2 regions of the Salibacterium sp. K-3 genome follow, and region 2 is predicted to be linked to the other one. Evidence: predicted binding sites of a transcription regulator. Region 2 holds the regulator's gene; the other holds the start of a gene.
What was found. The regulator LexA, encoded in region 2, represses DNA repair genes until DNA is damaged. The targets are predictions, from matches to a motif close to CGAACATATGTTCG.
Positions count from the first base shown of each region.

Region 1: uvrB (excinuclease ABC subunit UvrB) is a predicted target of LexA. The motif match lies at 1,411-1,424, and genes of this name have one in related genera.

Region 1 covers NZ_JBSVZE010000001.1:852,030-856,920, reverse strand. Annotated here, with positions in the region: gene uvrB (excinuclease ABC subunit UvrB) at 1-1,311, opposite strand, end outside; gene ACW9JV_RS03995 (PDZ domain-containing protein) at 1,710-2,903, opposite strand; gene ACW9JV_RS03990 (S41 family peptidase) at 2,934-4,418, opposite strand; gene ACW9JV_RS03985 (cysteine desulfurase family protein) at 4,618-4,891, shown strand, end outside.
Region 2 covers NZ_JBSVZE010000001.1:1,769,664-1,774,554, forward strand. Annotated here, with positions in the region: gene ACW9JV_RS08790 (MerR family transcriptional regulator) at 1-172, shown strand, start outside; gene glnA (type I glutamate--ammonia ligase) at 246-1,592, shown strand; gene lexA (transcriptional repressor LexA) at 1,813-2,436, opposite strand; gene ACW9JV_RS08805 (hypothetical protein) at 2,599-2,793, shown strand; gene ACW9JV_RS08810 (YneB family resolvase-like protein) at 2,810-3,475, shown strand; gene ACW9JV_RS08815 (DUF896 domain-containing protein) at 3,616-3,855, shown strand; gene tkt (transketolase) at 4,050-4,891, shown strand, end outside.

The DNA.
Region 1 (4,891 bases), 920 kb from region 2:
CCGGCCGATGAGATCGTCAATCTGGCCTTCAATCGGCTCCACTTCAATCGTTGGATCGAGCAGACCGGTCGGACGGATGATCTGTTCAATGACACCCGGTGAATGTTCCAGTTCATACGGTCCCGGTGTCGCCGATACGTATACAGCCTGCTGCAGCCGGTCTTCAAACTCCTCAAACTGCAGGGGCCGGTTGTCCATCGCCGAAGGCAGACGGAATCCGTGGTCCACCAGCACCTGCTTCCGGGCCCGGTCGCCTTTGTACATGCCGTTCACCTGCGGCAGGGTGACGTGTGATTCGTCGACAATCAACAGAAAGTCTTCCGGAAAAAAGTCCATCAGCGTATACGGGGATTCTCCGGGCTCCCGGAAGGTCAAATGGCGGGAATAGTTCTCGATCCCCGAACAGAATCCCATCTCCCGCATCATTTCAAGGTCATATTTCGTCCGCTGTTCAAGCCGCTGCGCTTCGAGTTCCCGGCCCTTGTCACGGAACGCCTGCAACTGCTCTTCCAGCTCTTTTTCAATGTTTTCGATGGCGCGCTTCATTTTCTCCTCACGCGTTACAAAGTGGGAAGCCGGAAAAACCGCCACATGCTGGCGTTCGCCGAGAATCTCCCCGGTCAGCGCATCCACTTCCGTAATCCGGTCAATCTCATCACCAAAAAACTCCACCCGGACACAGTGTTCATCCCGGGAGGCCGGGAAGATTTCCACAACGTCCCCGCGCACCCGGAAGGTACCGCGTACGAAATTGATGTCGTTGCGTTCATACTGGATATCGACAAGCTCCCGTAGCAGGGCATTGCGTTCCTTTTCCATATCCTTGCGGAGCGACAGAACAAGCTCCCGGTATTCTTCCGGAGAACCAAGGCCGTAAATACAGGAGACACTTGCCACAATAATCACGTCATTCCGTTCGAACAGTGCGCTTGTAGCCGAGTGCCGGAGCTTATCAATTTCATCGTTGATACTGGCATCTTTTTCTATATACATATCAGTCGAAGGGACATAGGCTTCCGGCTGGTAATAATCGTAGTAACTGACAAAATACTCTACGGCATTATTCGGAAACAGTTCCTTGAACTCATTATACAGCTGGCCGGCAAGTGTTTTGTTATGAGCCATCACGAGAGTAGGTTTATTGACACGCTGAATGACATTGGACATCGTAAATGTCTTTCCCGTTCCGGTAGCACCGAGCAGCGTCTGATGCCGCTGTCCCTGCTCGATCCCCCTCGTCAAAGCTTCCACCGCTTCCGGCTGGTCCCCCTGGGGGGAGTAGCCGGAAACGAGTTCGAACGTTTCGTTCATGGTTTTATCCCCCATTTTATCCACGAAGGTTTATTCCTTTTTTCGTCTATTACCGCTTATACATTATACCACATTTTCCATCAATTTAAACGGCTTATTCGAATATATGTTCGTTTTTGGGGAGGGAGGTGGGCAACCTGATCAGCGGACGTTCCGTTAAAACCACCTCGTCCTGCATGGTGGTCGTCGAGCTGGTCCACTATCAAACGGACATTGCCAATTAGTGTCTGATAGGAGGTGTCTACCGGATACCAACGAGCAGAAACAAGACAACAATGGTTCCTTGAGACTTCCCATAGCCACTTACTGAAAGCTCCAGCATTCCAGTGTCTTCTAAGAGAACTCTACAGGACACTACACCAAATCCCCGCTCCAGAACGGAGCGGGGATTTGGTGTCTCAGCCCTCCCGGCTGGAAGCCGGCAGATCATCATTTTCCTTGACCATCAGCACCCCGATTTCGTGGTGCTCATTATCATATACCGCAGACTGGACACGGCGCAGTTCACCGTTTGTGTCCATCACTTCCAGCCTGCAGTGCGCGGAATTTTTCTGGAGGGCATAGTAAAATTCTTTTTTCGTATGAACCGGGATATTATTTACTTTCATGATGGTTTCTCCGGCAGACATCCCCATCTTGGAAGCCGGGGATTCCGGAAGTACAGCCAGAATCTTGACCCCGAGGGGACTCGGCTGGAAATACGTCGGCTTGTTGTTCTCTTCTGAATGCTTCCATACCTGCAGGACTTCCCGCAGCACAAACACAGCAGCCGCGGTATAAAGAACAGCTTCAGGATACACGTAGGCAAGCGCCGCTCCTCCTCCGGCCAGCACACCAAGCAGAAACAGGCGCCGGCCCATCATGTTCAGCGCCGGCTGGGGCAGGGAGTGATAAACGGTATAATCCCCGCCGACAGCCAGCGGAAGCAGAAACAGCGCCAGGCCGCCGTCTCCGACAGGAAGCAGGGGCCACCAGGAAACGGCCTCCAGCATGCCGCCGGGAATAAACAGCACCGACGGAAGAAGCCAGACGCGGCGCATACGGTGCGCTCCAACCCACTTCCCACGGCTGCTCCTGACTGTCAGCGGAGAAGTAAAAAACGTACCGCTCCGGGAAACGAGAAAGCTTTCCAGTATAATCAGTACAGCCATCCAGATGAGCACCGACCGGTAATCGGATTCTCCCAGTGCCTGGAACCAGACGTCCACCCGGTCGTATCCCGTTTCCCAGGCAGGCAGGAATAGTGCCAGAAGTACCGCCGCGCTGACAGTGAAAGCCGGGGAGAGCCACTGCATCCTCCCGCTGATTAAGACGAGCCCGGTAACCAGGGAAAGCAGCACGAGAAAGGAAAACGGAACCGTCACACCGAGAAGGGCGGCCGCCGCCGATCCGGCAAGGCCGGCGGCCAATCCCGGAAGGAGCGGGGCGGTGACATCAAATGCCGCCCGGAACACTCTCGTGTGGAAAGACCGGCGCTCCCGGATCACTCTCCTCCATCCAAGAATCAGCATGACAACCGGAATCAAATATGTCAGCGGATGAGCGAAAAAACGCCCGATCCCATAAAGCAGTTCCCAGCCGATATCACCCATGCCGTTCCTCCTTTCCTTTGCAGCTGCCTTTTATCCCTGTGAACCGGAGATTTTGTCGTTCATTAACTCAAGGGCTTTGTTCAACTGCCTGTCATTCTCCCGGTTCTGGATCTTTTCCATGAGATCCTGGTTCATCCGGCCGGCTGTTTCTTCATCGATCGAACCGGTGACAGACAGGTCTTCTGTTTCCTCCTGGTAACTGCGCACCGCTTCTGCTGTCTGTTCAATAAAATACCCGTCGGTCCGCCCCGGATTATAGCCGAAAGCTTCAAGCATCGTCTGTGCGATTTTTACCTGTTCGCCGTTTGATTCTGTGCTCAGTTCCGCTTCCGGAGACAGGACAGCGGAATAAAAGTACTCCGGCTGCTTCACTTCAACCGTAGGTTTGACGCCTTTTTCGTTAATCCAGTTTCCGTCGGAGGTGAGCCATTTAAACATGGATAACTTCAGCTGGCTTCCATCCCCAAGCCTCTTCGTCTGCTGGACCGTTCCTTTTCCATATGTCGTCTGGCCGACGAGTTCATATTCTCCTGCCTCTTTCAGAGCGGAAGCAAGAATTTCAGAAGCAGATACACTGCCTTCATCAATTAAGCCGATGATGGGGTAGTCCTTTTTCTCCTCCAGCGTGGAAATCGATCGTGTCGTTTCTCCGTTCGGATCTTCAATCTGAACGATCGGCTCATCCCCCGGGATAACAAGATCTCCGATATCTTCCACACTGTTCAGGTAACCACCAGGATTGCCGCGCACATCAATCAACAGGCCGTCGATACCTTCTTTTTCAAGGGCCGTTAACTGCTCTTCAAACTCCTGCGCTGTATTTTCAGAAAAAGAGGTCAGTTCCAGTAGGCCGATTGTCTGACCGTTCTGTTCTATCGTGTCGGACGTCACCGTTTCAATTGGAATTTCGTCACGTACCACATCCACTTTAAACGGTTCCGACGAACCCTGACGCTGGATCGTCAATGTAACAGTGGTTCCTTTTTCCCCGCGGATTTTCAGAACGGTTTCATTTAATGTATCGCCTTCCGTGCTCTCTCCGTTCACCTCAAGAATCTGGTCATTTGGCTGCAGACCGGCTTCCTCTGCCGGGGATCCGCCGAACGGCGATACAATGGTCACCGTGTCATCGACCATACTAACTTCTGCACCGATCCCTTCAAAGGACGATTCCAGGGACTGGGAGAACTGGGAGGCCGTTTCTTCATCCATATAGGCGGAATGGGGGTCATCCAGCTCATCCACCATCCCTTTCAGTGCCCCTTCCCAGAGCGCTTCTTCATCCACATCCTTAATGTATTCTTCCTCAATCGTCTGATAAACCTGTTTCAGCTTCTCCATTTCATCCATGGATTCCTGCTGTTCTGTGTTTTTATCCTGGCCGGATATTCCGGAGGCGGCAGATGGACCGCTGTCCGTCTGTTCATTTATATTAATTCCGGCATATACGCCGCCGACTCCTGCTATAAGTACGGCACCGGTCACTACTGAAGCTAATTTCACTTTCCATTCCATATTTACACCTCAGCTCCATTATTAAAATCATTCCGGTTTAGACAGTTTTTTGATCGTCCCTTTTATTCTAGCATGAATCCGCGCATTCCAAAAATATATTTTCCTTTCTGCGGCGATCTGTCGATATTTCTTCTTATCCTTGTTTTCATGGATGTTTTCTTTTATCGTTTATGGTAACAAGGGCGAAGGAGGATCAGAATTGGCTCGTATATATATGGATTACAATGCAAGCACACCGACAGCTCCGGAGGTGAAAGAGCGAATCATGCGGGCGCTCGAGCACGGATACGGGAATCCTTCCGCTTCCCATTGGGCTGGATCTCCTGCTAAAGAAGAAGTGGAAAAAGCGCGCCGCCAGATCGCGGAACTCGTTCAAGCCGACCCCGGCGAAATCGTGTTTACAAGCGGAGGAACAGAATCAAACAATCATGTGCTGAAAGGGGTGTTCGAAGCCGCCGGATACCAAGGGCACA
Region 2 (4,891 bases):
GGAAATATTTGAACTGCGTGCTGAACAGGAGCAGCCGGCCGCAGCTCTCAAAAACACAGAAAGTATGAGTGACAAGGAGCTCCGCCGCCACCTTCAGAAGGAAGTGATGATGGCGGGCGCACACGGACGGACTTCGATGATTCAGGGGCAGCTTTCACGATTTTTTCATTAGTTTGATGAACCTTCTTCTGCCGGCCGGTAGAAGATTTCATATCCATTTTACTTAAAAGAGAGGAGTTTACGTCATGGCCACAACAAAAAAAGACATTATGAGAATGGCTGAGGAAGAGAACGTAAAATTTATTCGTCTGCAGTTTACAGACCTGCAGGGAATCATCAAAAATGTGGAGATTCCGTACGACCAGCTCGATAAAGCTCTGGATAACCTGATGATGTTCGACGGATCTTCCATTGAAGGATTCGTCCGCATCGAAGAATCTGATATGTACTTATATCCGGATCTGGAGACATGGGTTGTATTTCCATGGACGCCGGAAAAAGGAAAAGTGGCGCGCCTCATCTGCGACATATATGAACCGGGCCCTGTCGGAGAAGAACCGAAGCCGTTTGAAGGAGATCCGCGCGGCATATTGAAACGCGTTCTGAAGGAAGCGGAAAATCTTGGATTCACAGACTTCAACATCGGACCGGAACCGGAATTCTTCCTTTTCAAAAACGATGAAAACGGGGAGCCGACGATGGAACTGAACGACAAAGGCGGGTACTTCGACCTTGCGCCGACCGACCTCGGTGAAAACTGCCGCCGTGACATTGTTCTTGAACTTGAAGACATGGGATTTGAAATTGAAGCTTCCCACCACGAAGTGGCGCCGGGACAGCATGAAATTGACTTTAAATATGCGGATGCTGTAACAACCTGCGATAATATCCAGACGTTTAAACTGGTTGTTAAGACGATCGCAAGAAAACACGGTCTTCACGCTACGTTTATGCCGAAGCCGCTGTTCGGCGTAAACGGATCCGGCATGCACTGCAACATGTCGCTGTTTAAAGGCAAGGAAAATGCGTTTTACGACAAGAAAACCGATTCTCAGCTCAGCGAAACAGCGATGCAGTTCCTTGCAGGAATTCTGGAGCACGCCCAGGCCTTTACAGCGTTGACCAACCCGATTGTAAACTCCTATAAGCGCCTTGTACCAGGCTTTGAAGCACCAGTATATGTAGCCTGGTCTCTGAGAAACAGAAGTCCGCTTGTCCGGATTCCGTCTTCCCGCGGTATGAGCACCCGCATTGAAGTGAGAAGCCCGGATCCGGCTGCGAACCCGTATCTGGCTATGGCATCTATGCTGGCATCCGGCCTGGACGGCATTAAGAGAAAGCTGAGTGCTCCGGAGCCGACAGACCGCAACATCTATGTCATGACGAAAGAAGAGCGTGAAGAAGAAGGGATCAAAGACCTTCCGGCTGATCTGCGTGAATCGCTCGATAATCTTCTCGGCGATGAAACTCTCGTAAATGCGATTGGATCCCACGCTATTGAGCATTTTGCCGAGGCAAAAGAGATTGAATGGGATATGTTCCGAAGCCAGGTCCACCCTTGGGAAAGAGAACAGTTCATGTCCACGTACTAACATTCAGAAGCCCTGTCACTGTAATGGTGGCAGGGTTTTTTTAGCATAAGAACATCTTGCAGGCGGGCCCCTTGCGTTTTTCTTACCAGTACAGAGGTATGGTCTTTCCAGCGTTCACGGTGCAGGAATCCGCCGGTATCAAAAAAACCGCGGAACTGTCTTTTGAGACAGCTCCGCGGTTTTTTGAGGTGCAGAACTACCGAAGCTCATGGTAAATGATCTAATGCAGGGTTCGGAAAACCCCGGTGACCTTCCCGAGAATGGTACAGTTATCGAGAATGATTGGGTCCATGGCGGCATTTTCCGGCTGCAGCCGGATATAATGATCCTCTTTATAGAATCTTTTCACGGTAGCCTCAAGTTCCTCTGTCATCGCCACAATGATATCACCGTTATCAGCAGTCTGCTCCTGTTTGACAATGACAAGATCCCCGTCATAAATGCCGGCTTCAATCATGCTGTCTCCTTCAATGGTCAATACGAATACTTTTTCATCGGAAACCATACGATCAGGAAGAGGAATATACTCATCAATGTTTTCCACTGCCGTAATCGGCTCGCCGGCTGTAACCTTACCGAGAACCGGAACATAAACAGCCTGGCTTTCAGATATGGAAACATTTTCTTCTTCCAGTTCCAGGACTTCAATGGCCCGCGGCTTCGTCGGATCCCGGCGTATATATCCTTTGTTTTCCAGTCTGGCTAGGTGGCCGTGGACGGTGGAACTTGAAGCAAGTCCCACCGATTCTCCGATTTCCCGGACGGATGGAGGGTAGCCTTTCATTTTTACTTCGTCTTTTATATAGTCGAGAATCTGCTGTTGTCTTCTGGACAGTTTAGGCATAGGCTGCACCTCATTTTCCAAATATTTATTGAGTTTATTGTACCATGGAAAACATATGTCCGCAAACACTCGTTCTAATTTTCCCTTGACGGGAACAATAGTTCTATATATACTGGTGGTATCTAAAGACGGAACAGATATTCTCATTACTGGAGGGGTAGTATGATTTCCAAATGCAAAAGGCTGAATAAACAGGAATGGATGATTCTTCTAATCTTTATCTTGTCTATTATTATGATGATTACTGTGGTGGAATGGTCGCAGGCTTCGGATGAATACAACAAAAACATGAATCTTGTAGAAGAGGAAGAGCCGTCTGATATACTGACCTATGACTGGACAGTCAACTACAAATAGAAAGTGAAGGAATGACATGACAAGCTGCATTATTTACTGCCGCGTCAGCACGACGAAACAAACACAGCAGAGTTCCCTGAAACGCCAGCAGGAAGAGCTTTTCCTGTTAGCCCAAAACCAGGGATTTCAGGTATATCAGACGATTACGGAGGAAGCCGGCGGTTATTCCCTGGAAAGGGACGGACTGCTTGAGATGATGGAGCGGTTTTCGGGAAACGAAGCAGATGTGCTCTGCGTTCAGGATGAAACGCGGCTCGGCCGTGGAAACGCCAGGATTGCGCTGCTTCATCAGCTGTCTGCTCTGGATATCCCCGTTTATACGGTAAGGGATGAAGGGCAAATGCAGCTTTCAGAAAACGACAATATGCTGATGGACATCCTGTCCTTGGTAGAGGAACAGCAGCGGCGCCTTCATAATTTAAAGATAAAGCGGGGAATGAAGCGCGCTGTTGCATCCGGTTATCACCCGGAGAACAATCTTACCGGCAATGACGGAGGAGGAAGAAAGAAAAAAGAAGCTCCGATTGAAGAAATCGTGAGACTCCGAAACAGGGAGCTTCCCTTCTATGATATTGCTGCCACCCTGCGCGGGCTTGGGTATTCCATCTCAAAGGCAACGGTTCATCGAAGGTATCAGGCCTATATGGAGGAGCAGAATACATACGGGGCGAATCAGGAGTAATTCTGATGAACGTGCTTTTCAGTATAGTGAAATCTTTTTCATCCTTTCTCATCCTGAGCAGTCCTGTTTGCATTCCCGAATTTCCTGATTTACATTTAGTATAGAACCTTACAAGGAAAAAGGGAGGTTAATCAAGGCTTATGCTATCGCAGGAAAAGATTGACCGGATTAATGAACTGGCACGCCGCTCAAAAACCACAGGATTAACAGAACAGGAAGAAGAGGAACAGCATGAACTGCGTAATGAATACCTGGCGAAGTTCCGCTCTTCATTCAAAAGTCAACTCCAGTCCGTTAAAGTAGTAGACCAGGAGGGCGATGACGTCACACCTCAAAAACTGGAAAAAGCCAAGCGCAACAACCCTCATTTCCGCGGGTGACAGCATGATCCGTTCAACCTATAGATAAAGGTAACCCTGATGATCCGTTGATCGTCAGGGTTTTTATATGTTTGCGCCCCCGTCCCCGGAGCTGAACGGACATCTCCGGTTGTGCTATCGGACATTTCCGTTTATGATAAAATAGGCAGTATATGATACATAACAGAAGTGATAAAAGAAAGGCAGGGAATCTAATGACAGCAGATCATGTAGAAGAATTGGCGGTCAATACGATACGTACTTTATCCGTGGACAGTGTGGAAAAAGCAAATTCCGGACATCCCGGACTTCCGATGGGAGCGGCCCCTATGGCGTATAAGCTGTGGTCTTCCTTTTTAAACCATAACCCCGGAAACCCGGACTGGTTCAACCGGGATCGGTTTGTTCTCTCGGCTGGACACGGTTCGATGCTCTTATACAGCCTCCTTCATTTGTCCGGGTATGACCTTTCCCTCGACGAACTGAAAAATTTCAGGCAGTGGGGCAGTAAAACTCCCGGCCATCCCGAGTTTGGAGATACACCGGGAGTGGAAGCGACCACCGGTCCGCTCGGACAGGGTATTGGTATGGCTGTGGGTATGGCTATGGCTGAACGCCATCTCGCTGCCGTTTATAACACCGAAGACATTCCTCTTGTCGATCACTATACGTATGTGCTCTGCGGAGACGGTGATCTGATGGAAGGGATATCTGCTGAATCCGCTTCCCTGGCAGGGCATCTGCAGCTAAGCCGGTTGATTATGCTCTATGACTCCAATGATGTTTCGCTGGATGGAGACCTTCATCAGGCGTTTTCCGAAGATGTGTTGAAACGGTATGAAGCCTGCGGATGGCATACGGTACTCGTAGAAGACGGCAATGACCTTGCAGCCATCGAAAAGGCGATAGAAGAAGCAAGGAATGCCGATCGTCCATCTCTTATCGAAGTGAAAACAGAAATAGGGTTCGGCTCTCCCAACAAAGGCGGCACCAGTGCGGCGCACGGAGCTCCGCTCGGAGAGGATGAAGTGAAACTGGTTAAGGATTACTATAAATG